3 regions of the Blautia sp. DFI.3.45 genome follow, and region 2 is predicted to be linked to each of the others. Evidence: predicted binding sites of a transcription regulator. Region 2 holds the regulator's gene; each other region holds the start of a gene.
The links. Region 2 encodes Rex, which represses fermentation and respiration genes when NADH is low (regulators of the CRP and FNR family bind a similar motif). Its sites were predicted from a motif close to ATTGTTAANTANTTAACAAT; they were not measured.

Region 1 (10,683 bases), on a different contig from region 2:
AGTCTCAGAAACAGACTTTTCCATTTCTGCAATTCCTCATACAGTAAAGATTACAGTCCTCGGAGAACGCAAAGAAGGAGATATCGTTAATCTGGAGACAGACATAATTGGAAAATACGTGGAAAAATTAATAACGCCTGTGAAAGAACAGCCGATAAAAAGTAATATTACACGGGATTTTCTGAATAAGTATGGCTTTTGACAGAATTAACCACAAAGCGGTTATTCGATTGATGCAGAACTGTACAGTGGATGTTTTATCTGCCTGACACGAACCAGATAAGCAGCCAATACGAATGATTTTGCCCTCTTAACAACAGAAAAATATATTGTATCAGAAAATACATTGCATAAGGAGAGAAAAAATGAACGGATTTGATTCAGTAGAAGAAGCTCTGGAAGAACTTCGGAATGGAAAAATTATTCTGGTAACGGATGATCCGGACAGAGAGAATGAAGGAGATTTTATCTGTGCAGCAGAGTTTGCCACAACAGAAAATATTAACTTTATGGCAACTCACGGAAAAGGACTTATCTGTATGCCAATGTCTGAGGAATATGTAAGAAAACTGCAGTTCCCGCAGATGGTAGCAGAAAATTCAGATAATCACGAAACTGCTTTTACTGTTTCCGTAGACCATATCAGCACCACTACAGGAATCTCTGCGGCAGAACGTTCTGTTACTGCCATGAAATGTGTGGATGAGAATGCAAAACCCGAAGATTTCAGACGCCCCGGACATATGTTTCCACTTCTGGCGAAGAAGAACGGTGTTCTGGAAAGAAACGGACATACAGAGGCAACTGTAGACCTGTGCAGACTTGCAGGGTTAAAACAGTGCGGGCTGTGTTGTGAAATTATGAGAGAAGACGGCACTATGATGCGGACTTCTGAGTTACGGGAACTTGCCGGAAAGTGGAATCTTAAATTCATAACAATTAAAGATATTCAGAATTACCGTAAATGCCATGATATTCTGGTGGATCGCGTGACGACCACAAAAATGCCGACCAGATACGGAGAGTTTATGGCGTATGGATTTGTAAACCGCCTGAATGGGGAACATCATGTAGCACTGGTAAAAGGTGAAATCGGAGATGGAGAAAACGTTCTGTGCCGTGTGCATTCAGAGTGCCTGACAGGAGACGTTTTTGGATCACAGCGTTGTGACTGCGGACAACAGTTTGCAGCGGCGATGGCCCAGATTGAGGAAGAAGGCAGAGGGATACTCCTTTATATGAGACAGGAAGGAAGAGGAATCGGACTGATCAATAAACTTCGTGCCTATGAACTTCAGGAACAGGGAATGGATACACTCGAAGCGAATCTGGCACTTGGATTTGCCGGAGACGAAAGAGAATACTACATTGGTGCGCAGATTCTGAGAAATCTTGGGGTAAAAGAGCTGAGGCTGCTGACAAATAACCCGGATAAAGTTTATCAGTTGGAAGAATTTGGCATCAGGATCAAACAGAGAGTTCCGATACAGATGAATGCCACAGCGTATGATCTGCGTTATCTTAAGACAAAACAATTACGAATGGGACATATTCTGAAGTATTAAATACAGCGGGGATTTTCATATATAACGATAACGTTCCCGAAAATAAAATTTACCGTATATAAAAACCTGTACAGGTTAAAAAATATAAATTTACAGATGAAAGGACCAGAAAAAATGAAAACATTAGAAGGAAAATTAGTATCAGATGGAATGAAAGTAGGAATTGTAGCAGCCCGCTTCAATGAATTTATAACTTCCAAGCTGGTAAGTGGTGCCATGGATGGGCTGACACGTCACAATGTAAAAGAAGAGGACATCCAGGTAGCGTGGGTACCAGGTGCTTTTGAAATCCCACTGATCGCGTCTAAAATGGCAAAAAGTGGAAAGTATGATGCGGTTATCTGCGTAGGTGCTGTGATTCGTGGAAATACCAGTCATTATGATTATGTATGCAATGAGGTTTCCAAAGGGATTGCATCAGTATCACTGGAAACAGGAGTTCCGGTATTATTCGGAGTACTTACCACAGAAAACATCGAGCAGGCAATTGAACGCGCAGGTACAAAAGCAGGAAATAAAGGCTATGACTGTGCACTCAGTGCCATTGAAATGGTAAATCTGATCAAAGAATTTGAAGCTTAAATAGACAACAGATCAGACCCTGAAAGTGAAACCAGTTCACGAAAATCGAAAGGTAATGGTGCTTCCAGAAGGAGCATTTCATCTCTGAAAGGATGCTGAAAAGAAACTTTCCATGCATGAAGGGCTGCCCTGGAAAAGGAAGCACAGGAAGATATTTTATCGTCTGAATGATAAAGAGTATCTCCAAGCAAAGGATGTCCTGTGGATGCCATATGGACACGGATCTGGTGGGTACGTCCGGTATCCAGCTTAAGTGTGATAAGCGACCAGTCCTGACTGGAAAAAAGAGTATGATAATGAGTAACTGCTGTTTTGATTTTTCCCGATAATGCAGATGAATGTAAGGAAAGATCAGCAGCAGTTTTCATTTTCAGATGATTCTCCGGGTCCTGCATCAGCGGTAAATCTAAGGTATGCCAGACACCAGGCATATCTACAGGCAAAGTACCGGATACAGCGGCAAGATATTGCTTGTGAATTTTGCAGGGAGATTTTACAGATTGAAGCCTTGAAGCTGCTACCTGATTTTTGGCAAAAACCACAATCCCGGAAGTCTCCTGATCCAGCCGCCCCACCGGGCGGACACAGACCTGTTCATTTTTCTCTCGAAAGTAACCGGCAACAAGATTGGAGAGGCTGTCTGTATAATGCATTCCCGTTGGATGCGTAACCATTCCTGCCGGTTTATCAACTGCCAGAATATCCGTATCTTCATATAAAATATTCAGAGAAAAAGAAGTTTCGGAAATTGAAGCTGAAGCTCTGTTGGAATGGAAATCCGACAAATCTTTACTTCTGATTCCGTCATTATAATTTTCAAGATGCGCAGAAGCAGTCCCGGCTTCCTCCAGACAAACGCGGATCACATCGCCTGGATATATTGTCTCAGTTACACGACAGCGAACTCCGTTTCTGGTAATCCCGTCCGGTCGAAACTTCGCCTGGCTGATCTGCCGTTTTGTAAGTCCTGCATTCTTTTTCAGAAATGCTTCCATTTTAAGTTCTGTAGTTTGTTCATCTATTCTAAATTCCAGATATCGTTCCATCTTAATACTTTTCCTGTGTAATATATTCTGATATTGATACCATTGATATTACAGGGCAAAAAATAAACTGTCAATGCAAAATTATGTCAGCGTAATGCATAAAATATACTGAAGAAAAATTGCAATTGTGCTATGATATAAGAATCAAAACAATGAAAGCGGGGCAGAAAATAAATATGAAATACTTAATCATTGGAGCCGGAGGAACCGGTGGTGTTACCGGATATTATATGAAAAAAGCAGGCAAGGACGTAACCCTGATCGCGAGAGGCGAACACCTGAAAAAGATCCAGAAACAGGGTCTTACATTGGAGAAAATGTGGGATAAAACAGAGGAAAACATAAGCATTCCTGCTACAGATATGGAGCATTATGCAGAGCATCCGGACGTAATTTTTGTCTGCGTAAAAGGCTATTCCTTACAGGAAACGATTCCGTTTATCAAACGCATTGCCAGGAAAAATACTATCGTAATTCCAGTGTTGAATATATATGGAACAGGTGGAAAAATGCAGAAAGAACTGCCGGATCTTCTGGTAACGGACGGCTGCATCTATGTTTCTGCCAACATTAAAGAACCGGGAAAACTTCTCCAGCATGGACAGATCCTGCACATTGTATTCGGCGTAAGAGACAAAGCAGAATTCCGACCGGAACTGAAAGAGATTCAGAAAGACCTCTGTGACAGTCATATCGACGGGACTCTTTCGGAAAACATCCGCCGTGAAGCACTGGAGAAATTTTCCTATGTATCCCCGATCGGGGCAGCAGGACTCTATTACCACGCAACTGCCGCAGATTTCCAGAAAGAAGGCGAAGCCAGAGAACTTTTTAAGACCATGATAAAAGAAATCGCAGCACTTGCAGAAGCCATGGGAGTTCCTTTCCAGAAAGATATGGCAGAAGTAAATTTAAAAATCCTTTCCAACCTCGCACCGGAAGCAACCACTTCCATGCAGCGGGATATCATGGCAGGAAAACAGTCCGAAATTGACGGATTAGTTTACGAAGTAGTAAGAATGGGAGAAGAATATCACGTTCCGGTACCCGCATATGAGAAAGTGGCAGAAAAACTCAGAGCCCTGTAGCGAAGCGGATTGCGAATATCCGCTTGACCACCGAAACAACATGAAAAAGGGATGCGAATTACTCGCATCCCTTTCGTACTCATTTGGACAATAAAATTATAATTTAATTATAATTAACTTTAATTCAGCAATTATAATTATAACTGAGGACCAGCTGCAACAAGTGCTTTACCAGCAGCGTTTCCTTCGTATTTAGCAAAGTTCTTGATGAATCTTCCAGCAAGATCTTTCGCTTTTTCTTCCCATTCAGAAGCGTCAGCATATGTGTCACGAGGATCAAGGATACCTGTGTCTACGCCGTTAAGCTCTGTAGGAACTTCGAAATCGAAGAATGGGATCTTCTTAGTAGGAGCGTTAAGGATATCTCCGTTAAGGATTGCATCGATGATACCACGAGTATCTTTGATGGAGATACGTTTTCCTGTTCCGTTCCATCCTGTGTTAACCAGGTAAGCTTTTGCTCCGCTCTTTTCCATTTTCTTAACAAGTTCTTCTGCGTATTTTGTCGGATGCAGTTCAAGGAATGCCTGTCCGAAGCAAGCAGAGAATGTAGGTGTAGGCTCTGTGATTCCACGCTCTGTACCAGCAAGTTTAGCTGTGAATCCAGACAGGAAATAGTACTGAGTCTGAGCTTCTGTCAGGATAGATACTGGAGGAAGTACTCCGAAAGCGTCTGCGGACAGGAAGATTACGTTCTTAGCTGCCGGTGCAGAAGAGATCGGGCGAACGATGTTTTCAATGTGGTTGATCGGATAAGATACACGAGTATTCTCTGTTACACTCTTATCTGCGAAATCAATCTTGCCTTCAGCATCAAGTGTTACGTTCTCAAGAAGAGCGTTACGTTTGATTGCATTGTAGATGTCCGGCTCAGATTCTTTGTCAAGGTTGATAACTTTAGCGTAGCATCCGCCTTCGAAGTTGAATACGCCGTTGTCATCCCAGCCATGCTCGTCATCACCGATCAGGAGACGTTTCGGGTCTGTGGAAAGAGTTGTTTTACCTGTTCCGGAAAGACCGAAGAAGATAGCTGTGTTTTCGCCGTTCATATCTGTGTTTGCAGAGCAGTGCATGGAAGCCATGCCTTTAAGTGGAAGGAAGTAGTTCATCATAGAGAACATACCTTTCTTCATTTCTCCGCCGTACCATGTGTTTACGATAACCTGCTCTTTAGTTGTGATGTTGAACATTACAGCTGTTTCAGAGTTAAGGCCTAATTCTTTATAGTTTTCAACTTTAGCTTTGGAAGCGTTGTATACAACGAAATCTGGCTCGAAGTTTTCAAGTTCTTCAGCTGTTGGCTGGATGAACATATTTGTTACGAAATGTGCCTGCCAAGCAACTTCAACGATGAAACGGATAGCCATACGAGTATCTTTGTTAGCACCGCAGAATGCATCTACTACGAAAAGTCTCTTGTTGGAGAGCTCTTTTTTAGCGATTTCTTTTACTGCATTCCATGCTTCCTGAGTTGCAGGATGGTTATCGTTTTTGTATTCGTCTGTTGTCCACCATACTGTATCTTTGGAGTTCTCATCCATAACGATGTATTTATCTTTAGGAGAACGTCCTGTGTAGATACCTGTCATAACGTTAACTGCACCAAGTTCGCTGACCTGACCTTTTTCAAAGCCTTCCAGTTCCGGTTTGGTTTCTTCTTCAAATAATACTTCATAAGAAGGGTTGTAGACAATTTCTGTAGTTCCGGTAATGCCATACTTGCTTAAATCGATTTTTGCCATCTTACGTTTAACCTCTTTTCTTCGTTAATGAAAGCGCCTGTTTAAACAGGCTTAAGATACCTTACCATAAAAGCGAATGGGTATCGCTTCTCTTTTACTATTATACATATTTAACGCTTAAAATCAACAGGATTTTTGCGTTTTTTTGAATTTTGTTAAAGATTTATCAACTCAAATTTGATAAAAATCCGTCACTTTTCACAAAAGGTATGTAAATTTATTATAGTGGCAATATGGGAATACTATTCGTGGATATGATAATATTCTGTCTGACTGGAACAGACAGGAAAGGCAACCAGAAAATACTAACCAGGAGAGTTGCCACTATGTGGTTGTGCCGAAGAAAGATGCATGTTAAAATAGGAAAGAATTATCCGGCTGAAAATGACAGAGTATTATACAGCAGAGAAAAATAAAGGTTACTGTGAACGGAGTGAACATTAACAAATAAAGAGAGGATGAAGATTATCAAAACTTATTATTTAATTGATTATGAAAATGTAGGAAGCGAAGGCTTCAAAGGATGCGAAAAATTACGGGAAACAGATATTATCAATCTTTTTTATACAGATAACAGCAGAAAAATAGACCTTGATATTATCAATGATCACGGAGAGTCAAAACTGATCACGCATAAAGTACCGACAGGAAATCAGTCAGCAGATATGCATCTGGGATCTTATCTGGGATATCTGATAGGAAAAGAGTGCACAGGGCAGGATGAAGAATGTAAAATTGTTGTAATCAGCAAAGATACAGGATTTGACCATATTATAGAATTCTGGAAGGCAGAAAAAAATGTAAAAATCTCCAGAAACGAGAAGATTTCCGGAAAACAGATACAGACAAAGAAACAGGTAAAAAAACAGACCAGTAAAGAAAAAGACAAACAGGTGGCAGAACAAACTGATCAGAAAACAGAAAAACAGTTGAATGAACAATCTGAAAAGCAGTCTGCCAAACAATCAGAGAATCAGAATACAAAAAAGCCAAAACAAAAGATAATTGACATGAAAGCCGGAACAAAGAGATTACAGCAGGAATTAGTATTGGTTCTTGACAAGGCAGGTATGCCAAAGGAAGTGGTAAACTATGTTTCCACAACTGTGGAGAAAAATGCAGAAGACAAAAACAGAAAGCAGCAGATTTACAGATCTATCATTTCCAAATACGGACAGACAAAAGGACTGAATATCTATAACCATATTAAAAAGAAAATTTAATGGAATAGGACTGAAAAATATCGGAATAAAAGAAGGAGGCCGGGAACCTTATGGATTCCCGGCAAAAGTATGAAAAAGAAAAAGTTTTATTTGCAATTACTCTTTGCTCTGTACAGGTAATAATATAACCAGGAAATGTGAGAAATATGTGGTGAGAATTTGAAAAAACTGTGAAATAGATGGAAATTTAAAATGAACGTAACAAATTGCATAAGACCTGACATTGAAAGCATCTAGCAGTTATGATAAGATAAAAGTACAAAAGATGTAACTATTCAGATGTCTATTTTCAAAGAAGATACTGAACAGTTATCAAAAGACTATGAATATCAATTATTATAATTGTGCAAACAGGGAATGGTTATGATATTTTGAAGATACAGGAGATAAGGTATGCAGCTAAATCTGGAACAGAAAAAACTGATTCGGAGTTCAGCCATGGGACATTCAATCATTAGAGGGGTAGCAGGTTCTGGAAAAACTACAGTAGCAGTACATAGAATTTCATTTTTGCTTGATAATTATTGTTATGGTGCGAGCGATAAAATATTGATGGTCACCTATAATAAAAGTCTGACAAATTATATTGAGTATATATATGGTCAGATTGATAAAGATGACCAATATGGATTGTTTGATAAAACAGAATTACAGAAAAACGTAAAAATAACGAATATAGATAAACTGTTGTATTCTTATTTTAGAGCATTTTGTCAGGAAAAAGGGAAGCTGCTTCAAATTGTCCAAGGACAAAAAGAAATTGAAATATGGCAGAAAAGTCTCAGTAATGTAAAAAAGACATTCGGGGATGTCAAAATTCTGGATGCAAAGTATTTAGGATTTTTGAAAAATGAAATTGCATGGATTAGGGCTTGTAATTATGTGGAATATGAAAGTTATCAGTCGGCTGACAGGATTGGAAGAATGGGAAGCAAAGGAAGCAATGAGGGACCACAGAAATTACAGAAAAACAGCCGGATCAGACAGGCGATTTATGAATTAATGGCAACATATACGAAAGAGTGCTATGCGCAAAATCTTTGTGATTTTCAGGATGTCGCATTGTATGCTTTAAAGTATCTGAAAAACCATAAAATATCTGGATATACACATATTATTATTGACGAGAGTCAGGATTTATCCAGAGTTCAGCTGCAATGTCTTATGCAAATGTATGATTCTGAAAAGGATTACAGTAGTATTATGTTTGTAGCAGATACAGCACAGAGTATTTATAGTACATCATGGCTTGTGAAGGGACGGAGCTTTACAAGCATAGGTTTGGATATGACAGGAAGAAGCACATCCCTTGCAAAAAATTATCGTACAACAACACAAATTGCTGAGGCTGCATATAGTCTGATCAGAGAAGACTCAGATATTGTAAATGATGATAACTTTGTAAAACCTTCCCTTATTGATAAGCAGGGGATTTATCCCGTTTTTGCCCGGTATAATACAATTGGGGAAGAAATTTTGGGAGTGGAAAAACTTTTAAAGAAACTTCTTAAACGCTATGAAGCGAAAGAAATTGCAATTGTTGCCAGAACCAAAAGAATCCTGGAAGAAGTTAAAAAAGAAACAGATGAGAATATAAAGATGACGCTGTATACTTCTCAGGAAGGAATCAATTTCGGAGAAGAGGCAATTAAGCTGCTGACTATGCATTCTATAAAAGGGCTTGAGTTTAAAATAGTAATTCTTATGGGATTATCAGACAAATTAATTCCGAATCCTATGTTATTGCAGGAAAACGAAGATGCCGCTTATGTAGAAACAATGGAAAGAAAATTACTTTATGTAGGTATGACAAGGGCAACAGAGAGATTGTATATGAGTTGTCATGGCGTTCCTTCGAGGTTTATTTCAAGTATAGAACCAAAATTTCTGAAAATGAGGGAGGGAGCGGCATTTCGTTGCCTGACAGATATTCCTTTACAGAATTATATGTTTAAGGACAAAATTGCAGATCTTTATAGTAAAGAAGAAAAAATACGTCAATGGTTGTTGAATGAACTGAAAACAGTTTATCATTATCCGTCAGAATTGCTAGATGTAGAATATAAAGTACAGGTTTTCTCAAAAATGGGATTTGTTGATGTCGTTGTCATGGTTTATAAAAATAATCGGATAGTACCGTATATTATGGCTGAGGTAAAACAATACCAGGCAGGAATAAGCGTAGCTGAAGAACAATTGCGCTCTTATATGGCTGTAAGTCCAGAGGTTTGCTATGGAATTATTACAGATGGAAATGAACTGAAACTTATCAATAAAGAGGGAGTAGAAGTAGAGGATATTCCGAAGTTTGATGTTTCAATGCTTCCGTCAGGAATTGCTGAATATATATATGTGGATTTTGTACGGGACAAAAAATACAGGTATATGTGTGACGAAGAATGTCCGGATGAATTTATCCTTCAGGAAGAAAATGCGCAGAGAAGTTTAAAAGAGAATGAACTGGTACAATGTCCTGTATTTGCTGAAATAGCAGCAGGAACTCCGATAGAAATGACGGAAGGTATAACAGAGATATGTAAATTACCATTAGAATGGATCTCAGCACCTGCGGAAACTTTCCTTTTGACTGTACGGGGAAATTCTATGATTAATGCAGATATTAATAATGGAGACAAAGTCGTTTTGCGGAAAACAAATGTGGTAGATAACGGGCAGATTGCGGCTGTAGAACTTGATGGAAATGTCACATTAAAAACTTTTCGAAAGATGGGAAGTACCATTTTGCTAATTCCGGAAAATGATGAGTATGAACCCATGATGGTCAATGCGGATCAGATCAGGATACTGGGTCATGCAATCGGAGTAATAAAAAAGAAAAATAATGTGTAGAGTAATTTGAAATTGCTTTGCTATAAAATGGAAAGGAAACTATGAATATACAAATATTCGGAACAAAGAAAAATTTTGACAGCAAGAAAGCAGAACGCTATTTCAAAGAACGGGGAATTAAATATCAGTTTATAGATATGAAAGAAAAAGGCTTAAGTAAAGGTGAATTCCAATCTGTCTGCAAGGCAATTGGTGGTTATAACAAGCTGATAGATACTGACTGCAAGGATAAAGACCTGCTGGCATTGATCACCTATATTGCAGAGGAAGACAAAGCAGAGAAAATCCTCGAAAACCAGAGCATCATCAAAGTCCCTGTGGTAAGAAACGGAAAACAGGCGACAGTGGGATATCAGCCAGAGATTTGGAAAAATTGGAAATAAAAAATGTGAATATATTTAAAATGATAAGAGATAAAAGGAAAAATAAAAGATGGCAAAGATCAGAATCATAAAGAAAAATAATGACTGCAGCATGGAATACGAAGTAGGTGATATTTGTGAGGTCACAGGTACCTGGTATGGCGGCGTCCACATCAATGGCCGTTCCGGAATCCCGGTTTCCCTTGATAAAGAAGAATATATGGA
Region 2 (10,683 bases):
CACGAATCTTCCTGTCAGCCACATAAGTACCGCCGTAGCTGATCGCTGCTCCGGCAGGAACGTCCTTCACATAAGTCACATGACTCTTAAGTTCCATAACCGGCTCAAGCTTTACAATATCTCTCTCCACCTCAGAAGAAGGATAAATTCCATAAATTGTGATTCCGGCGCGGACAATATTCAGATTTGCTTCCGGCATACGTATGATGCCCGCACTGTTAGAACAGTGATGCAGAGGAATTTCCACTCCTGCCTCTTCTACGCGCCTTGAAAAATCCAGATACCGCTCCAATTGTACCATAGCCGGACTTCTGTCATACTCATCTGCTCTTGCAAAATGAGTAAACATACCCTCAATCTTAAGATTTGGAAGTTCTGAAATTTTTTTAATTTCCTCTACATTTTCCTGTACATCCGCAAAACCGATCCTGGTCATTCCTGTGTCCAGAGCAATATGAATATGTACAGTTTTTTTCTGCAGAACCGCTTCGTCTGAAAGTTTCCTTGCCTCCTCATATTCGCACACTGCAGGACGGATCTCATAACGGACAAGTTCCGGAAAATATTCATCAAAAACAATTCCAAGGATCAGGATTGGTTTTGTAATCCCGGCTTCTCGCAGATGAATCGCTTCTTCCGCAGTTGCAGCCGCAAACCCCCAGATATAATCATAATCCTCAATGAGATGTGCAACCGGCACCGCGCCATGTCCATAAGCGTCAGCCTTTATGACTGCGATCATCTTTGTCTCTTCTGCAATATTTTTTCTCATTTCCCGGAAATTATGTTCTACTGCATCCAGTGAAATGACTGCTTTTACTCTGCTATCTTTCTTCATAATAATTTTCCTCTGTTATTTTTTCATGTTAATATCTGCAAATTGTTTCACAGATTTACTGCCTCAAAATGAATATTCTATCTTAGTATTTCCGGCAGAAAACAGATGATATCTCCTGCGGTCATCCCTCGCTGCCCTACTGTTTCAGCAGCCAGATCACCTGCCAGCCCATGCACATATACACCAAGTGCAGCCAGAATAACAGGAGAAAATTTCTTTTCTGCTGCCAGGTACATACACTGTATACCGGCAAGCACACCACTTAACACATCTCCACTTCCCGCTGTAGCCATTCCTGCATTACCCGAAATGTTCAAATACATATCTCCAAAAGCATCTGCCACCACAGTACAGGCATCCTTCAGAACGCAAACCGCTCCAGACTCCTTTGCATAATCAGCTGCAGTCTGTGCCAGACAATCCTGGATCTTACCGATTTCTTTTCCGCACAGACGACTCATCTCACCAATATGAGGTGTCAGGATCACATGTTCCCCGATAAAACACTTCCAGTTGTCATGGACTGACAGAAGATTCAGGCCATCTGCATCCAGAATTACTGTTTTTTTACACTCAGCTGCCTTCGCCAGGAACCACTGAGCTCTTTCCCTGCTCTGCGCTCCGGTTCCAAGACCCGGTCCTATCACAAGCACATCACACCAGTCAAGCATTGCCTGGTTTTTTTTCTCATCAAAATCACAGGTGATCATGGCTTCCGGCAACAGTGTCTGCAACGGAATCCTGTTGGCCTCCACGGTCTGAATTCTCACCATTCCCGCAGAGCTTTTCAGAGCAGCTGCTGCACTCAGATATGCAGCTCCGCACATTCCTTCGCTGCCAGCTATAAGAAGAACCTTACCGAAGGTTCCTTTATTTCCATAGGGAACTCTCTCCGGAAGCATTTTTAAATCTTCACGTTCCAGATGATGCATACAGATTTTCTTTCCGGGTATGGAATAGATTCCGATATCCGTAACAACGATCTCACCGCCATACATGCGTCCGGGATAAAAACACAGCCCTCTTTTGCGAAAAGCAAAGGTAACCGTAAGATCTGCCCGGAATGCAATCCCCTTCTCAAATCCGGTATCTGAGTCAATCCCGGATGGAATATCCACAGCTACTTTATACGCAGATGCCCGGTTCATTGTACTGATAAGCTCTGCATATTTTCCCTCTACAGGTCTGCTCAGTCCAACCCCAAAGATGGCATCTACTATAGTAGTATATTCATCCGGATCCAGGTTATGCACCCGGGGCACCTGATAATATTCTGCTGTTTTAAGCTGTCCGGCAGTTTCAGCAGTCATTTTCTCTTCCTTACCCGCAATATAATACCAGGTTCTGACTCCTCTCAACTGAAGCAGTCTGGCAATCGCCAATCCGTCTCCGCCATTGTTGCCGGTTCCGCAGACCACAAGGATTTTCTCTTTTTCTTTATTCTTTAATCTCTGTACAATCTCCTCAACCGTCTTTAATGCCGCCCTCTCCATAAGTACTGGAGACGATATCCCGGCTTTCTGAATCGTATTATGATCCAGTTCTTTCATCTCAACAGCAGTTACAATCTCTCTCATCTGTTCACCTCCTGTTTACAATAACACATTTACATACAAGAGAAAAGCTGTGATCAGATGACCACAGCCTTGTGTTTCACAGTTATCCCTTACATCCCTTCATGTTCCTTTCTGTACTCACTCAGGTTATAGGACAAAGTCATAAGACTCTCTGAAAGATGTACGTTCTCTACCATTACATCCTCCGGGGCATCCAGATCAATATGTGCAAAATTCCAGATTGCCTTAATTCCATTATCAATCAAAATCTTTGCCATCTCTTTGGCTTTAATTTTAGGAAGAGTCAAGATCGCGATCTCAACCTCATTCTCCTTCAGAAACAAAGGAAGATCGCTCAACATCTGAATCTCAATTCCACGAACTGCAATCCCCTCAAGTACAGGATTGACGTCAAAAATACCAACCAGCTTAAATCCGCGCTTTTCAAAATCCACATAATTGGCCAATGCCTGTCCCAAATTACCGGCACCCAGAATAATCATCGGATGTACAGTATCCAGCCCAAGGATCTTACCGATTTCTGTATACAAATAGCGTACATTATAGCCGTAACCCTGCTGACCAAAACCACCGAAATTATTTAAGTCCTGACGAATCTGGGAAGCCGTCACATGCATCTTCTTGCTAAGATCATTTGAAGATATACGCTCTACATTCTCCTCCATCAATTCACCGAGGTAGCGGTAGTACCGCGGCAAACGCTTGATTACCGCTTTCGAAATTTCCTTAGCTTCCACAAATTTTCCCTCCTTAGCTTATCTATGTCAATTATACCCAGATGTTATTTTATTGTCAAATTAAATTTGTACTTTTTGACCAAATATTTCTGTATTTTTTTATCAATTTCATTCTGAAAAATTCCCCGGAATATCATATTTTCTTCCATGCATCCATCCGGTGCTTTCTTTTCTCTGGACAAAATCTCTTAAAATGCTTTCAAAAACAGGCATTTTCGATTATAATAGTACGCGGACAAATTACAAACGGAGGAATTCCTATGATTTTATCATGTCAGAATATCTGTAAATCCTTTGGCGAAAAAATCATTCTCAAGGATGCCAGTTTCCATATAGAAGACCGCGAAAAGGCAGCTCTCATCGGCAATAACGGTGCAGGCAAGACGACTCTGCTGCGAATCATTATGCATGAGCTCTCCCCGGATTCAGGAAACGTGGTACTTGCCAAAGATAAAAATATCGGCTACCTTGCCCAGTATCAGGACATTCATGGCCATCATACCATTTACGAAGAACTGATTTCCACCAAACAGCACATTATTGATATGGAGAACCGTCTGCGCTCTCTGGAACAGGAAATGAAAACCACCACCGGAGATGCTCTGGACAGCCTGATGAATACTTACACAAGACTGAGTCACCAGTTTGAACTGGAAAATGGTTACGCTTACAAAAGTGAGATCATGGGTGTATTAAAAGGTCTTGGTTTCACAGAAGAAGATTTCGAACGCCAGATAGAAACTCTTTCAGGCGGCCAGAAAACCCGCGTAGCTCTGGGTAAACTGCTTCTTGCCAGCCCTGACATTCTTCTTCTGGATGAGCCTACCAACCATCTGGATATGGAGAGTATTTCCTGGCTGGAAACCTATCTTCTGAATTACCCGGGTGCTGTATTTATCGTATCCCACGACCGTTACTTTCTTGACAAAGTTGTAACAAAAGTTGTGGAAATCGAAGCAGGAAATATGCGTATGTACAGTGGCAACTATTCTGCCTATGCCCTGAAAAAAGCCCAGCTGCGTGACGCCCAGTACAAAGCCTATCTGAACCAGCAGCGGGATATCAAACATCAGGAAGCAGTCATTGCCAAGCTGAAATCCTTTAACCGCGAGAAATCCATCAAACGTGCGGAAAGCCGCGAGAAAATGCTGGATAAAGTCCAGCGCATTGATAAACCACAGGAGATTCAGAATCAGATGCGCATTTCCCTGGAACCAAGATTTGTCAGCGGAAATGATGTCCTTACTGTGGAAAGTCTTTCCAAATCTTTTCCCGGACAGACACTTTTCAGTGACATCTCCTTTGAGATCAAACGTGGAGAACGTGTAGCCCTGATTGGCAATAACGGCACAGGCAAAACCACCATGTTAAAGATCATCAATGGGCTGATTGATGCAGACAGCGGCAGATTTACTCTTGGTTCCAAGGTACAGATTGGCTACTATGACCAGGAACACCATGTTCTTCATATGGAGAAAACTATTTTTGAGGAAATCTCAGATGCTTATCCCACACTTACGGAAACAGAAATTCGAAATATGCTGGCAGCATTCCTTTTCACAGGGGATGATGTATTCAAACTGATCTCCGCTCTGTCCGGCGGAGAAAGAGGTCGTGTTTCCCTCGCCAAGCTGATGCTGTCCGAAGCAAACTTTCTGATCCTCGATGAGCCCACCAACCATCTGGATATCGCTTCAAAAGAGATTCTTGAAGAGGCATTGAACAGTTACACTGGAACAGTATTCTATGTTTCCCACGACCGTTACTTCATCAACCAGACAGCTACCCGGATCCTGGATCTGACCAATCAGGCAATTGTAAATTATATCGGAGATTACGACTATTATCTGGAGAAAAAAGAAGAGCTGACGGAAAAATATGCTCCGGCTGCCGCTCAGGCTGTGACAGAAGCAAAGCAGGCTTCTGATAACAAGCTTTCCTGGCAACAGCAGAAAGAAGAACAGGCCCGCCAGCGAAAACGAGAGAATGAACTAAAAAAAGTAGAAGCCCGCATTGAAGAACTTGAAACCAGAGATAAAGAGATCGACGAAACCATGATTCTCCCGGATATCTGCACAAATGTGGCAGAATGTGCGAAACTCAGCAAAGAGAAAGCCGCCATTACCGAAGAATTAGAAGGATTATATGAAAAATGGGAAGAACTTGCATAATGCAGGTTCTTCCCATTTTCGCAGTTTATAACTTTTTACAGGTTTCTCCGCTGCAGTGTGATCCTGCCCGGAGAACTTTATAATGTTATAGAAACATTACCGGATAATTTCTGAAATTATAAAATTTCATCCAGTCTCTCTCTGATGGCAAGGATGAAATCTTTGCTGTTCAGTACTGTCACATCCTCAAGAGAAGTGATCAGCGCAAGGTCTTTTGTCATCTTACCGCTTTCAATCGTCTCCAGAGTCGCCTTCTCCAGTTTATCAGCAAATTCCATCAATTCTTTATTGCCGTCCAGCTCACCTCTTTTTCTCAGAGCTCCAGTCCATGCAAAAATAGTTGCTACAGAGTTAGTAGATGTCTCCTCACCTTTCAGATAGCGATAATAATGTCTCTGTACAGTTCCATGAGCAGCTTCATATTCGTAATATCCCTGTGGAGATACCAGTACAGATGTCATCATAGCCAGAGAACCAAATGCTGAAGAAACCATATCGCTCATAACATCTCCATCATAGTTCTTGCAGGCCCAGATAAATCCGCCTTCAGCCTTCATGACACGAGCTACGATATCATCGATCAGGCTGTAGAAATATTCAATGCCTGCTGCTTCGAATTTCTCCTTAAACTCATCTTCATAAATAGTTGCAAAGATTTCCTTAAAACGTCCGTCATAAATCTTGGAGATCGTATCCTTGCCGCCAAGCCACAGGTTCTGTTTTGTATCCAGTGCATAATTAAAACAGCATCTTGCAAAACTTGTGATAGAATCATCCAGATTGTGCATACCCTGAAGCACACCCGGTCCCTCATAATGATGGATCAGCTCTTTTCTCTGCTGTCCGTCTGCACCTTCAAATACCAGATAAGCATCTCCGGGACCGTCAATATACATCTCTGTGTTCTTATACACATCACCATAGGCATGACGTGCGATGGTGATCGGTTTCTTCCAGTTCTTAACACATGGTTCAATACCCTTCACTACGATTGGGGCACGAAAAACAGTTCCGTCGAGAATTGCACGAATCGTTCCGTTAGGACTCTTGTACATTTTCTTTAAGGTATACTCTTCCATTCTTGCCTTATTAGGAGTGATAGTTGCACATTTCACTGCTACGCCGTACTTCTTTGTAGCCTCTGCTGCATCAACAGTTACCTGATCATCCGTTTCATTTCTGTATTCCAGACCAAGGTCATAATACTCAGTGTTCAAATCAATATACGGAAGAAGAAGTTCATCTTTGATTATTTTCCAGAGAATTCTGGTCATCTCATCTCCATCCATCTCCACAAGTGGTGTCTGCATCTGAATTTTTTTCATGTTAATCCTCCTCTTTGGCTCTCATCCAGTTAACTATCATGATAGCCGAAAACAGACCGTTCGTCAATGCTTTTATACACTAAAGCAATATTTTGCCAAATAAAATGATTACTGATCACAGTTCCATAAAGCGTTCCAGATCCAGTTCTCCCCATCCCTGCTGATTCTTTGGCAATCCCATATCCCTGGCACTTTCTTTCAATTTCATCTTGATCTGAACATTAGTCAGCTCCGGATTCTTCTCAAGCATCAATGCTGCTGCCCCTGCAACCAGAGGTGTAGACATAGAAGTACCACTCTTCACTCCATATCCGTTATCTGCTCCCGGTGCACAGGCAAGAACATGATTCCCGGGTGCAACCAGATCCGGTTTACAAACACACTCAAATGTAGGTCCCCTGCCTGATATGGCAGTCCGTCCTGTAAGCAGATCGCTGGAGCCTACTGTGATAATCTTCCGGCTGCTTCCCGGTGCTGTCACACTTCCTGCCTTCGGTCCCTGATTTCCTGCCGCAGCCACTACCACCAGACCTGCATCCCAAAGTTGTTCCACACCTGCGATCAGAACTCTGTGATCTTCTGCTCTCCTACAGGTTGTTCCCACCGAGATATTCACTACACGTATCCCATAATATCTCTTATTCTCCAGGATCCAGCGAAAAGCCTGTAAAACATCTTCTTTCCTGCCATTTCCCGTTCTGTCGAGCACCTTCAGAACTATCAGGCTACACCCGGGGGCAATTCCTCTGATCCGTCCTTCCGAAGCCCTTCCGTCACCGCCAATGATCCCACATACATGGGTTCCATGAGAATTATCATCATAAGGTCTGATACGATGTCCGATGAAATCTTGAAACGCAAGTATTCTCCCTGTAAAATCTATATGAGGAAAAATCCCGGTATCCAGAACACACACACCCACGTGCTTTCCTGTATATCCGGAATCATCTGAATTCTTCATAAAAAATCCTCCGAATCATCTGGATAATGAAATCTTACCGCAACTGTTCATCAGGTCGCTACAAAGACAATGAACATTTGCGTCTTACTTTAAATTATTCGGAAGATTATATTTTTGTGTCCGACAGTTTCTCCTGTCATATCTCCGTTTTTCTGTAAATAAAATGTATAAAGCTTCCATGATATGCAGATACTTCTGATATGCAAAACAACAGGCATATACAGAATCTGTTACAGAAATCCCGAAAATATCCTTATAGCAATTTCATAAAATAACTGTAACCATCTGCATAATATTAAGGAGACAAATTATGACTGCATTATTATTGATACTGGTATTTTTACTCTTTCAGACCTTCGTCCTGCTCTGCTGTGTAGCTGCCGGAAATGACGCTGCCTCCCAGGAAATCTCCGATCAGGAACAAATGGAATTTATCCGGGAATGGAAAAAAATACATTGCAGCAGCCCTCAAAAATAAAGGGCTGCTGCAATGTGCTGATAAACCTTCTACATCACATAACAGTCATATCGTATTGCTTTTCCTTTTAATATATAAGAAGGCTCTCTTCCATCAAGACAGACGCTCTTAAGAGGACGTTTTACGATAATTCTGGAAGGTCCGGCTTTGATAGCTGCATCAAAAAGATCTTTTTCCTCAGAACATGGAGGTTCAAGTTTCTGGATCAGCTGAAGTTTTTTATTTATCAGACCGGATTTCTGTCTCTTCGGGAACATGGGATCAAGATAGATCACATCTACCGGATCCATAAGTTTCTCCATACATGACACACTGTCACCCTCCACCAGTTTCATTCTGGAAGCAATGTCTTTTAATACGGGATGCTTTCTGGCACGCCGGAGCGCATCCTTCAAAAGTGCGGCGATCACCGGATTCTGTTCGTATAATGTCACCTCATAGCCATATGCTGCAAGAAGGAAACCATCCTCCCCCATACCTGCAGTGGCATCAATTGCTTTCAGATGTTCTCCCTCTGTTTTGACCGCACGTACCAGCATTTCATGGGAAAGTCTTCCGTTTGTGACTCTGTGCAGCATTCCTTCAAAATCTCCCTGATATGTCAGGCCATAACCGGTAAGTGATACGCCCCGGGAGTCAAACATTACTGTCAGATGTTCTCCCGGTTTGTCCATAATCGGAACATTGTTCTTTCTGGCAAAAGATTCTGCCATTTCTCTTTGCCCGCCCTTACCCAGGCAGACTGTTATCTTATCATTCATTTACACATTTCCCGCAAAATTTAATTTTCTTTTAATGCTTTTTCTATTTCAGAGATCACAATTCTGAGTGCTTTGATACGGGCATATTTCTTGTCAACAGATTCCAGTACATGCCATGGTGCAAAGGAAGTGTTTGTCTTCTGAAGCATCTCATTTACGGCCACTTCATAGGCATCCCATTTCTCTCTGTTTCTCCAGTCCTCATCTGTGATCTTCCATTGTTTCTCCGGATTATTCTGTCTCTCCTGAAAACGCTCCAGCTGTGTATCCTTATCGATCTGTACCCAGAATTTAATAATGACTGCACCCCAGTCTTTAAGTTCTTTCTCAAACTCATTCATTTCGTTGTAGGCACGTTTCCAGTCATTTTCACTGCAAAATCCCTCCAGACGTTCTACCATAACTCTGCCATACCAGGTTCTGTCAAAAATAGCGATATGCCCATTTTTCGGAAGTCTTGTCCAGAAACGCCATAAATAATGTCTGGCCTTCTCATGTGGTTCCGGACTTGCAATTGGATGTACTTCATAGCCCCGGGGATCCAGAGCTTCTGTAATACGTTTGATGTTACCTCCTTTGCCTGCCGCATCCCAGCCTTCATACGTGATGATCACAGGAATACGTCTCCTGTACAGTTTATTATGGAGTTCCCCCAGTTTACTCTGGAGCTGTTTCAGTTCTCCCCTGTACTCCTCGTCATCCATTGTTTTATCTCTCAGATCAATATCCGACAGACGGGGAATCTGCTCCAGAGGGAATACATTCTGCAAAATCGGAACGGAATGTGCCTGATTCTGCATGGCAACTTCAATATTGCTTACCATAGTCTCCAGCACCTGAAGTTCCGCCCATTTTCTGTCACTGGCATCTATGATGTACCATGGTGCAGAGGAAACATTCGTGTCAGACAGATACTGAGAAAATATTTTTGCACATTTTTTGTAATGTTCATTCTGCCATTTATCAAAGTCTGACACACGCCATCTGGTGTCTTTATGATCCAGAAGTAATTTTTCACGCCGCTTCTGTTCATCCCTGTCAATCTGCATAAAGAATTTCAGCACCAGATAACCATTATCTGTAAGCTGTCGCTCAAAACGGCGGATGCTGTCAATCCGCTGTGTATAACCTTCGCCTTCAATCTCGCCCGACAGACAGTCTTTACAAGTCTGCTCCATCCAGCCGGAATCCAGAAATGTAAATTTTCCGGCTTCCGGAATCTGTTTAAAATAACGATACAGAAATGGATATCTCAGTTCTTCTGCTGTGGGAGCTGACATAGTGGCAACCTTAAAGAAACGCGGATCAATATTCTTAATGACTTTTCCGATCGTACTTCCCTTGCCGGAAGATCCCCAGCCTTCAAAGAGTACGATTACCGGGATCTTATGTTCCTTGATTTTCATCTGAAAATCATAGAGCTGACTTCTTGCTGTCTGCAGACGGATTTTGATTTCCTCTTTTTCCGGCATATGTGCCGGAGTCCATGTTGTAAGCATAACATTGATCCTCCTTTTATTTTTCTTCGTAACTGTTCAATACTCTCACAATCAGAGACTGTTGAATAGTTACCCTTTTCATTAATAGAATATCTCAAATTCAACTGAAATAATCATAACATGAAATCTGTTTATCGTAAAGCAGGTGTATGATATCACTACTGAATTGTTTTAACTGCATTATTTTATGGGATTACTATGGATTTTTTCTAAAGCCACAATATTTTCAGAATATTCTTCCCAGGTGAGATTTCGTTTGATCCTGGCCGGACTGCCCATTACCAGAGAACCATCCGGTATCACAGTATTCTTGGTAACCAGGCTTCCTGCACCTAT
Region 3 (10,683 bases), on a different contig from region 2:
CGTACGTCAGATGATGAAGCTCAGAGATGATTACCATACAGGCATTATTGTAGTAACCCATAATCTGGGTGTAGCTGCCTACATGTCAGATTATATTGTTGTAATGAAGAACGGAAGAATGGAAGACCAGGGAACAAGAGAGTATATTCTGAAAGAATCAAAGAACGAATATACCAGAAAACTTCTGGAAGCAGTTCCATCCCGGGGAGGTGAACGATATGTCTGAAAAAAGAGAAGTCATACTGGAAGCGAAACATGTAACCAGAAGATTTGCGGCATCACATGGACGTACTCTGCTGGCGAACAATGACATCAATCTGAAAATGTACAAAGGCGAAACACTGGGTCTTGTAGGAGAATCCGGATGTGGTAAGAGTACATTTATGAGATTTCTGGTTTCTCTTGATACACCTTCAGAGGGTGAGATTCTGTACCGCGGTACAGATATCACGAAATTAAAGGGAGAAGAACTGAGAAATAACCGTCAGAACATTCAGATGGTATTTCAGGACCCGACCTTATCTTTTAATCCGAAAATGAACATTCGTGATATTGTGTGCGAACCTTTGATGAATTTCAAAAAGATTAAGAAATCTGAGAAGGATGCTGTCTGCAGAAAACTTCTTGAGATGGTAGAATTACCGGGAGATTTTGCGGATCGTTATCCTCACAATATGAGTGGTGGACAGCGTCAGCGTGTTGCAATCGCGAGAGCACTGGCACTGGAACCGGAAATCGTTGTTCTGGATGAAGCAACTTCCGCTCTTGATGTTTCTGTTCAGAAAACAGTAATTGAACTGATCACGAAGCTTCAGAGAGAAAAGAACATCACATTTGGTTTTATCTGTCATGATATTGCACTGGTTCAGTTAGTGGCACATCAGGTAGCCGTTATGTATCTTGGAAACCTCGTAGAGGTTCTTCCGGGAAAAGATCTTGATATGAAAGCAATGCATCCATATACAAGAGCACTGATGGGTGCAGTATTTGATATTAATATGGACTTTTCCAAACCAATCGAGAGTATTGAAAGTGAGGCTCCGAGCCCACTGGATCTTCCACAGGGATGCCCGTTTCAGGGAAGATGTGAGCATTGTATGGATATCTGCAAAAAAGAGAATCCAAAACTTGTGGAAGTGGAAGATGGACACAGTGTTGCCTGCCATTTGTTCCAAAAGGGCAGTAAATAATGAAAAAAGATAGTCTGATCTCTGAAAATATAGGAAAAGCATTATTACTTTTTGTACTTCCACTGATTGCGGGAAGTCTGATCCAGCAGTTGTATACAACAGTTGATGCGGTTATCGTCGGACAGTTTACGGGAAAAGTCGGACTTGCTGCAATTGATTCTGTACATACACTTTTTAAGTTTCCGATTAACTTTATGAATGGTCTTGCAACTGGTGCGACGATTATGATCTCCAGATATTTTGGAGCAAAAGATAAAGAAGGACTGCATTGCGCAGTGCGGACAGCTCTTTTGCTTGCCGGTATTCTGGGAATTATCTGTGCAGCAGCCGGTGCTGTTTTTTCTCCATGGCTGCTTGATATCATGTCTGTTCCGGAAGAAGTTCGTGCAGGATCACTAATCTACTGCCGCATTTATTTTGGCGGAATATGGGCAATGATCCTTTATAACATGATGGCAGGAGTCCTGCGAGCGTTTGGAGATTCTAAAAAGCCATTATATGTACTGGTCGTATGCAGTGTGGTTAATATTGTTGTAGACCTCATACTGGTAGGACTTATGCATACTGGTGTTGGAGGAGCGGCAGCAGCTACTGTACTTTCTCAGATTGTAAGTGTTGTACTTACCGCATATTTTCTTGTGAAATCTGATTTCCTGGAAGAAAAGATAGGAATCAGAACTATGAAAATCTGCAAAGAGCATATGGGGATGATGGTAAAAAAAGGTTTCCCGTTAGCTCTTCAATCTATGTTGTTTCCAATTGCCAATTCTATTGTTCAGGCAAGTGTCAACACAATGGGAACTGACAGTATTGCGGCATGGGGAATTTGTGATAAACTGGATTTACTGATCTGGCTGATCGCGGATTCTATGGTACCTGTACTGACGACATATACCGCACAGAATCTCGGTGCCGGTAAGACGAAGAGAGTAAAGAAAGGAGCACTGATCGGTACTGGGTTATCTGTAATCGCAGTAGGAATTATCAGTCTTGTTCTTTACTTCGGTTCAGGACTGATTGGACCGTTGTTTATTGATCAGAAAGACGTTCCGACACTGATCCCGCTGGTTGTAAGATATATGCAGATGATGGCACCTTTTTTTGTATTTTATGCAGTTGCAGAGGCGCTTTCAGGAGCCTGCTGTGGTCTGGGTGAAACGCTGGTACCGATGATTACTACATTACTTACAATTTGCCTGTTTCGAGTAGTATGCATTTTGCTTGTTTTACCGTCATTTAAAACAATGGAATGTATTGTATGGATCTATATTGGATCATGGGTTGTGTCCGGTGTTGCTTTTGCTGTTTTATATCTGGCAAAAGTCAGGAAACTCTACCATAAGAAAATTAAATAAAAAGATTGCAATCATTTTGTAAATGATAGATGACACAGAGGATATGGCAGGAAGAATGATCAGGCGGTATCCTCTGTTTTTATATATTTGCTATTTTTCTAACATTAAGCTATTGACAGAGGACGAAAATCTGTTATAATAAAATAAACAAATGAACAAGTGCTCATATGATAATGTGAAAAAATATTCATGAGCCAGAAAGGAAAAAATACTATGAAAAAGACTTACAAAATTGACGTAGACTGCGCAAACTGTGCAAATAAAATGGAGGAAGCTGCTAAGAATACAGCAGGTGTTAAGGATGCAACTGTAAACTTCATGATGCTGAAAATGATCGTTGAATTTGAAGACGGACAGGATCCGAAAGCAGTTATGAAAGATGTTCTGGCAAACTGCAAGAAAGTAGAAGACGACTGCGAAATCTATCTTTAATTCAGGAACGATTTCTGTTGATAATATATTTACGGGAATTGTCGTAAATTAGCAGAGAGGGACTGCGGCACAGAGATATATCAGGCGGTTATGGTTATCCACTGATATATATTCTGGCGGCGGTCCTGTTTTATAAGAAGTGAGGTATTAAGATGAATAAGAAGCAAAAAAAGATGCTGATCAGAATCATCGTAGCGGCGGTATTGATCGTGCTTTTTTCTAAATTGCCGATAGATGGATATGTCAGATTTGGACTGTTTATGATTCCATATCTGGTAATTGGCTATGATATTCTTCAGAAAGCATTTAAAGGTATCAGAAATAAACAGGTATTTGATGAGAATTTCCTGATGGCAGTAGCTACTGTGGGAGCAATCCTGCTTGGAGATTATTCCGAAGGTGTTGCGGTTATGTTGTTCTACCAGATCGGAGAACTTTTCCAGAGTTATGCAGTAGGAAAGAGCAGACGTAACATCAGTGAACTGATGGATATCCGTCCGGATTATGCCAATATTGAAGTAGATGGAAAACTTGAACAGGTAGACCCGGATGAAGTTGAAATTGGTACTGTAATTGTTGTACAGCCAGGAGAAAAAGTTCCGATTGATGGTGTGATCATTGATGGTGTTTCTATTTTAAATACCAGTGCTCTGACCGGAGAAAGCCTTCCAAGAGATGCAAAAGCCGGGGATGAAGTAATCAGCGGATGTATCAATATGACAGGTGTTCTGAAAATCCGTACGATCAGAGAATTCGGAGAATCTACCGTATCCAAGATTCTGGAACTTGTGGAGAATTCCAGTTCCAGAAAATCAAAATCAGAGAATTTTATTTCAAAGTTTGCCAAATATTATACTCCGGTTGTATGCTACGGAGCACTTGCACTTGCTTTTATTCCTCCGATCGTACTTTTGATCATGGGAAAACCGGCTATGTGGGGTGATTGGATTTACCGAGCACTTACTTTCCTGGTAATCAGCTGTCCATGCGCACTGGTGATCAGTATTCCTTTAAGCTTCTTTGCAGGAATCGGTGGAGCAAGTAATCAGGGCGTTCTGGTTAAAGGTTCCAACTATCTGGAAACACTTGCACAGACCAGCTATGTAGTATTTGATAAAACTGGTACAATGACACAGGGTGTTTTTGAAGTAAGCGGAGTTCATCATAATGAGATTTCAGATGAAAAACTGCTGGAATATGCAGCTCTTGCAGAATGTTCTTCTTCCCACCCGATCAGTAAGAGTCTTCAGAAAGCATATGGAAAACCAATTGACAGAAACAGAGTCACAGATATTGAGGAAATCAGCGGTAACGGTGTGACTGCAAAAGTGGATGGTATATCTGTAGCAGCAGGAAATGCGAAATTAATGAAACGTCTTGGAATTTCCTATCAGGAATGTCATCATGTGGGTACAGTAATTCATATGGCTGTAGATGGAAAATATGAAGGTCATATTCTTATTTCTGATATTCTGAAACCTCATGCAAAAGAAGCAATTGCAGAATTGAAGAAAGCAGGCATTAAGAAAACAGTTATGCTTACCGGCGATTCTAAACGTGTTGCAGACCAGGTAGCAAAAGAACTGGGAATTGGGGAAGTTTACAGTGAACTTCTTCCGGCAGATAAAGTAAGTAAAGTAGAAGAATTACTTCATCAGAAATCCGAAAAAGAGAAGCTTGCATTTGTGGGTGACGGTATCAATGATGCGCCGGTACTGTCCAGAGCAGATATTGGTATTGCTATGGGTGCACTGGGTTCTGATGCAGCGATTGAAGCAGCAGATATCGTACTGATGGATGATGATCCGCTGAAAATTTCCAAAGCGATTAAGATTGCAAGAAAGTGTATTCATATTGTATATGAGAATATTTATTTTGCAATTGGCATTAAGATTTTGTGTCTGATACTTGGTGCGCTGGGAATTGCCAATATGTGGATGGCTATTTTTGCAGATGTAGGTGTTATGATCATTGCGGTATTAAACGCAATCCGTACTTTATTTGTAAAAAACCTGTAACTGTGAAGGTACTGAACAGTTACAAAAATTTATAGAATAACAGACAGTTGCAGACAGGAAGGAAAATGGTGAAAGCGTGGAAAAACATAAAGACGAGGCTTGTGACTATTATGAAATTCATGAAGATTCAATGGAAATTATAAATAAAACAATGCCAGAAGAGACGGAACTTGAGGATTTGGCAGATTTGTTTAAGATTTTCGGAGATTCTACAAGAATCCGTATTCTGTTTGTGCTTTTCGAAACAGAGGTATGTGTATGCGACCTTGCGAAAGCACTGAATATGACACAGTCTGCAATTTCCCATCAGCTTAGAATCCTGAAGCAAAACAAACTGGTGAAGAACCGACGAGAGGGAAAGTCCATTTTTTATTCTCTGGCAGATGATCATGTGCGGACGATTATCAATCAGGGAAGAGAGCATATAGAAGAAAATTAATCCGATGTGAACGTATGGTAAAAGTAAAAAGCAGGGAGTTGATATTTCAAGTATTGGCTCCCTGTTTGAAAATATAAAAGTTTTATAGAACTAACTATTGAAAGTGGAATTTACAGAATGAAATAAGAGCCTGCCAGTGGATGATAAGATCTGGCAGAGATGGAATGAGTGGAAGGAGAAGATTTGATGCGAACATTACGAGTAGCAGACCTGGAAGCAAAACCGGGTGAGAAAGTATCAGGATTTGTGCACATCATCGGGGCAGAATTCGGAATTCCGGTAACACTGATCTGTGGAGAAAAAGAGGGGGAGACTGTTCTGATCTCCGGTGGGGTACATAATGCAGAATATGTAGGAATTCAGGCAGCTATGCAGCTTGCAGATGAGCTGGATCCGAAGAAGATCGCAGGAAATATCATAGTGATCCGTCTGATGAACCGAACTGGATTCGAACACCGTACCATGAGTCTTACTTATGAGGATGGAAAAAACCTGAACAGAGTTTTCCCTGGAAATCCGAATGGTACACTTAGTGACAGGATCGCTTATACTGTTGTGACAGAATTTTTCCCGAAGGCAGATTACTATGTGGATCTGCACTGCGGTGATGGATTTGAGGGACTGGTATCTTATGTATACTGTACAGGGGCAGCAGCTCCGGAAGTAGCTGCAAAGAGCCGTGAGATGGCGGAGATCGCACATGTAGATTATCTGGTAACTTCCATGTATGGAACAGGCGGAGCTTACAACTATGCCGGAAGCATGGGAATCCCGAGTATCCTGCTGGAACGTGGACACAGTTCCCGCTGGTGCGAAGATCTGGTAGCGGAGGATGTTCATGATGTGAAGAATATCCTCAGACATCTGAGAATCCTTCGCGGGAAGTCCCATATTCATGGCAAACCACCGATAGAAGTAAGTCCTGTGATCTATGAAGATGCCCCGGTATCAGGCTGCTGGTATCCGGCGAAACAGCCCGGTGAGACCTTTAAAGAAGGCGAAGTACTGGGAAGAATCTGCGATTATTTTGGACGTGAACTGTTTGTATACAGAGCCAAAATGGGTGGTATTATTCTTTATCAGACCATCAGTCTGTGCATTATGAAGGATACGCCGATGGTTTCTTATGGTACCTGGGATGAGGATACACAGGGTAAGATTGAAGTAGGATGTGAAGTGTGCGGAAATGAGAAACATAAGCATGGACACCATCATCATAAATCAGAGGAAAAACATCATAAACGGCATGAACATCATAAGCATCATGAGGATAAATAAATACTTAAGTAAGACAGAAATGGGTTCGACCAACTCAAGTGAACAGCAAAGCAAATGAGCTTATCGGTTCGACATAAATATAAAAACAGGGTATAAAAATACGGCTGACTATATCCGGGTTAAATGCGGATATAGTGCAGCCGTATTTTATACTATAGCAAGCCTCTTAATCAATATGCATTATTTATGAGGCTTGCTATAATCTTCGTGAAACAGAATCTGTGTAAAGAATCTTACATCTGAGTCATCTGCCCAGCAGACCATACCTACTGCATCAGCCATTTTCTGTGCATCTACACTGTAGGCGGACATACAGGAACAATTCTTATACGGTCCTGCGCTCATGATCAGGATATCTTCTTTTCCCGCTTCCTGCATCTGTCTGGCAAGCTGTTCTGTAAGAATATTCTGTGCATGCTTCGCCTGCTTGAAAAGTACCGGATCCATGATCGGATCCTTCAGAACAGTCTGGAGAACCAGTGCCTTTTCATATTTCAATGCTTTTGCCTGCATTTCTTCTACAGTACCGCAGGCAGGCGGACATGCAGGAACCAGGTTATAATTTCCACAGAGATTGTCCTCGCAGAACTGTCTGTATTCCGGCACAAATACCAGATCCTTTGTATCCATGATCGCCGCATCTGCGAAACCCATGGAAAGTGCTTCTTTTATTAAATCCATAAGAATGACTCCCTTCTTAAAGCGGATTATTTTGGCTTGAACATATCAAGGTGAATTATAACATTTTGAAATAAATAAAATCAAGTTTTGTCGAGAACTTCTGATGAGGGAAACTTGATGTAACAAAAAACTTATGTTAACATATAGATATGCAAATTGGGGGATATTAATAAGAGGAAGTGATTATATGCCGGAAAATATCAGAAACATCATATATAGATTTTCTCAGGAGTTAAGACGTATTTTGGGCGATAAATTGACAAAGATTATCGTATATGGATCATATGCGAGAGGAGATTTTCGAGAAAATTCTGATATAGATATTATGATTTTGGTGAAAATGTCTGATGAAGAAATTCGATTAGTGAAGAATGATATTTATGATCTTGCATTTGAGTTTGAAATAAATACAGGAATAGAGTTCTCTCCCATCATTAAAAATGAAGACCAGTATGAGTATTGGATTGATACGTTACCTTTTTACCGAAATGTGCGAGATGAGGGGGTAGTGATCGATGAATGACAAAAAAGAGGATTTATGTATATACCGTATTCGGAATGCGGTGGAGACATTGGGAGTGGCAGTATTATGCTTAGAAAGTCAACATTATAAAGATTCAATAAATCGTAGTTATTATGCTGCTTTTTATGCAATAAAAGCAGTATTAGCTTTAGAAGAGATTGATTTTAAGCGTCATAAGGATGCGGTTGCGTATTTTAATAAAACTTATATAGCAAAAGAGATTTTTCCAAGAGAAATGGGAAAGAGGTTGGGAAGACTAAAGCAGGAGAGAGAAAATAGTGATTATGATGATTTTTACGTTGCATCTTTAAAAGATGCATCAGATCAATATAAGTCAGCGAAGCTTATTATTGAAAAGATAGAAGAATATCTGTCAGAGAAAGGTATTCAATATTAACTTGTCGACACACTAGAGAAATGAATTAGCGAGAGGAAATCTTATGAAGCTGACGGCAGAAAACAGCAAGGGTGAAAAAATGAAATACCGTCTTGCGCGGTCGATGAAGGAATGTATGAAAACGATGTCTGTAGATAACATCACAGTAAAACAGATCACAGAGAATTGTGGTGTTACGAGGCAGACTTTCTATCGGAATTTTATGGACAAATTTGACCTTATCAACTGGTATTTCGATAAGCTTCTGGCGAAATCCTTTGAGCATATGGGAATGGGAAAAACTGTTTATGATGCTCTGGTAAAGAAGTTTACCTATATTCAGGAAGAGCATGTTTTCTTTGCAGCAGCATTTAAGTATGACAGTCAGAACAGTCTGCGCCAGCATGATTTTGAACTGATCCTGGACTTCTATGAGAATCTGATTCGTGAGAAAACAGGAAGGATTCCGGATGAGACCATACATTGCATTTTGGAAATGTACTGCCATAGTTCTATTTATATGACTGTAAAATGGGTACTGGGAGAGTTGGAATGTGCACCGGAGGGACTGGCGAAAATTTTAGTTGACGGGATGCCTGGAAAACTCTCGGAATTGTTTGAAAAGCTGGAAATATTGTCATAAATATAACAATATTAATGCATAATTTTGCACCCAGTTTTTCGGCATTATTGCACAAATATTGTGAGAAGGTTACATTTGAGCTAAAGTGTAACTTTCTTTTTTTATTTTATATTGTTAAGATAATAACAAAGATAAGTGATGCGGAAACTTACCTAATACTGAAGAATACCGAAAGGAATGGAAATCATTATGGCAAACAGAATTAACTTAAATCAGACATCTTATCACGGAGCAGGAGCGATCGAGGAAATCGCAAACGAAGCAAAAGCACATGGCTTTAAGAAAGCTTTCGTATGTTCTGACCCTGATCTTGTAAAATTCCATGTAACAAGCAAAGTTACAGACATTCTTGAGAAAAACGGACTTGCATATGAACTGTATTCAGACATCAAACCGAACCCGACAATCGAGAACGTACAGCATGGTGTTCAGGCATTTAAGAATTCAGGCGCAGATTATCTGATTGCAATCGGCGGCGGTTCTTCCATGGACACTTCCAAAGCAATCGGTATCATCATTGCAAACCCTGAATTTGAAGACGTAAGAAGTCTTGAAGGTACAGCTCCAACTAAGAAACCCTGTGTACCGATCATTGCAGTTCCGACAACAGCAGGTACAGCAGCAGAGGTAACTATCAATTACGTTATCACAGATGTAGAAAGAAAACGTAAATTTGTATGCGTTGACCCACATGACATGCCGATCATCGCAGTTATTGATCCTGAAATGATGTCCTCCATGCCAAAAGGATTGACAGCTTCTACAGGTATGGATGCCCTCACTCATGCAATCGAAGGATATACAACAAAAGCTGCGTGGGAAATGACAGATATGTTCCATTTAAAAGCAATCGAGCTGATCTCCAAATCTCTCCGCGGTGCTGTTGAAAACACAAAAGAAGGTCGTGAAGGAATGGCTCTTGGACAGTATATCGCTGGTATGGGATTCTCTAACGTAGGTCTTGGAATCGCTCATTCCATGGCTCATACACTTGGTGCTGTTTATGACACACCACACGGTGTTGCCTGCGCAATGATGCTTCCAATTGTTATGGAATACAATCAGGAATGCACAGGTGAGAAATATCGTGAGATTGCCAGAGCAATGGGCGTAAAAGGTGTAGATGAAATGTCTCAGGATGAATACAGAAAAGCAGCAATCGAAGCAGTTAAGAAACTTTCTGTTGATGTAGGAATCCCGACTAAACTGGAAGCAATCAAAGAAGAAGACCTTCAGTTCCTGGCAGAATCTGCACACGCAGACGCATGCGCACCAGGAAACCCGAAAGATGCAAGCGTAGAAGATTTGAAAGATCTGTTCCGTAAGATTATGTAATTAATAATGGTTATAAGATGAAATAAAAAAAGCACCGGCTGTAATGGAGTACTGTCACAGTCAGTGCTTTTTTATTTCCCATAAGTGTGCTGATGCTCTGAGTGTGGCGGGATTGTGCATGAGAAGCAGTGCCATATGTAAGTGTAAACGGACGAGAATTTTGTTTATAAAATGATTAGAATTGGGACACTGATTAAACACATTTCTTTTGTATGATGGAAACGTAATGGGGAAAAAATGGTTATTTTGCAGTACAAATGTGGAAAAAAGGTAAGTTCTGCAAAGAAGTACAGAATAAGAAATATGAAAGACAGAAGAATAACAGCAGAGGTTTTTACAGGAGAAATAATATGACAGATGAAGAATACTATGAATTTATACAACCATATGAAGATGCTAAACAGATGCTTCTC

Region 1: the regulator Rex is predicted to act here: its motif matches at 6,175-6,194, upstream of pckA (phosphoenolpyruvate carboxykinase (ATP)).
Region 3: the regulator Rex is predicted to act here: its motif matches at 9,046-9,065, upstream of fucO (lactaldehyde reductase).

What each region holds. Positions count from the first base shown of each region.
Region 1 covers NZ_JAJDMI010000002.1:10,623-21,305, reverse strand. The annotation lists gene ribE (riboflavin synthase) at 1-202, shown strand, start outside; gene LJE09_RS00910 (bifunctional 3,4-dihydroxy-2-butanone-4-phosphate synthase/GTP cyclohydrolase II) at 366-1,565, shown strand; gene ribH (6,7-dimethyl-8-ribityllumazine synthase) at 1,680-2,147, shown strand; gene LJE09_RS00900 (RluA family pseudouridine synthase) at 2,144-3,193, opposite strand; gene LJE09_RS00895 (ketopantoate reductase family protein) at 3,370-4,281, shown strand; gene pckA (phosphoenolpyruvate carboxykinase (ATP)) at 4,419-6,023, opposite strand; gene LJE09_RS00885 (PIN domain-containing protein) at 6,482-7,246, shown strand; gene lexA (transcriptional repressor LexA) at 7,640-10,096, shown strand; gene LJE09_RS00875 (arsenate reductase family protein) at 10,138-10,479, shown strand; gene LJE09_RS00870 (DUF1653 domain-containing protein) at 10,529-10,683, shown strand, end outside.
Region 2 covers NZ_JAJDMI010000014.1:11,054-21,736, reverse strand. The annotation lists gene alr (alanine racemase) at 1-838, opposite strand, end outside; gene LJE09_RS07010 (bifunctional ADP-dependent NAD(P)H-hydrate dehydratase/NAD(P)H-hydrate epimerase) at 916-2,415, opposite strand; gene LJE09_RS07005 (redox-sensing transcriptional repressor Rex) at 2,505-3,152, opposite strand; gene LJE09_RS07000 (ABC-F family ATP-binding cassette domain-containing protein) at 3,413-5,323, shown strand; gene LJE09_RS06995 (NADP-dependent isocitrate dehydrogenase) at 5,440-6,648, opposite strand; gene LJE09_RS06990 (S8 family peptidase) at 6,764-7,609, opposite strand; gene LJE09_RS06985 (class I SAM-dependent methyltransferase) at 8,117-8,848, opposite strand; gene pap (polyphosphate:AMP phosphotransferase) at 8,869-10,347, opposite strand; gene LJE09_RS19135 (hypothetical protein) at 10,528-10,683, opposite strand, start outside.
Region 3 covers NZ_JAJDMI010000001.1:24,214-34,896, forward strand. The annotation lists gene LJE09_RS00100 (ABC transporter ATP-binding protein) at 1-226, shown strand, start outside; gene LJE09_RS00105 (ABC transporter ATP-binding protein) at 219-1,190, shown strand; gene LJE09_RS00110 (MATE family efflux transporter) at 1,190-2,545, shown strand; gene LJE09_RS00115 (cation transporter) at 2,759-2,977, shown strand; gene LJE09_RS00120 (heavy metal translocating P-type ATPase) at 3,130-4,995, shown strand; gene LJE09_RS00125 (ArsR/SmtB family transcription factor) at 5,126-5,434, shown strand; gene LJE09_RS00130 (M14 family metallopeptidase) at 5,621-6,712, shown strand; gene LJE09_RS00135 (DUF2284 domain-containing protein) at 6,893-7,393, opposite strand; gene LJE09_RS00140 (nucleotidyltransferase domain-containing protein) at 7,581-7,916, shown strand; gene LJE09_RS00145 (HEPN domain-containing protein) at 7,909-8,313, shown strand; gene LJE09_RS00150 (TetR/AcrR family transcriptional regulator) at 8,357-8,935, shown strand; gene fucO (lactaldehyde reductase) at 9,125-10,270, shown strand; gene LJE09_RS00160 (GTP pyrophosphokinase) at 10,621-10,683, shown strand, end outside.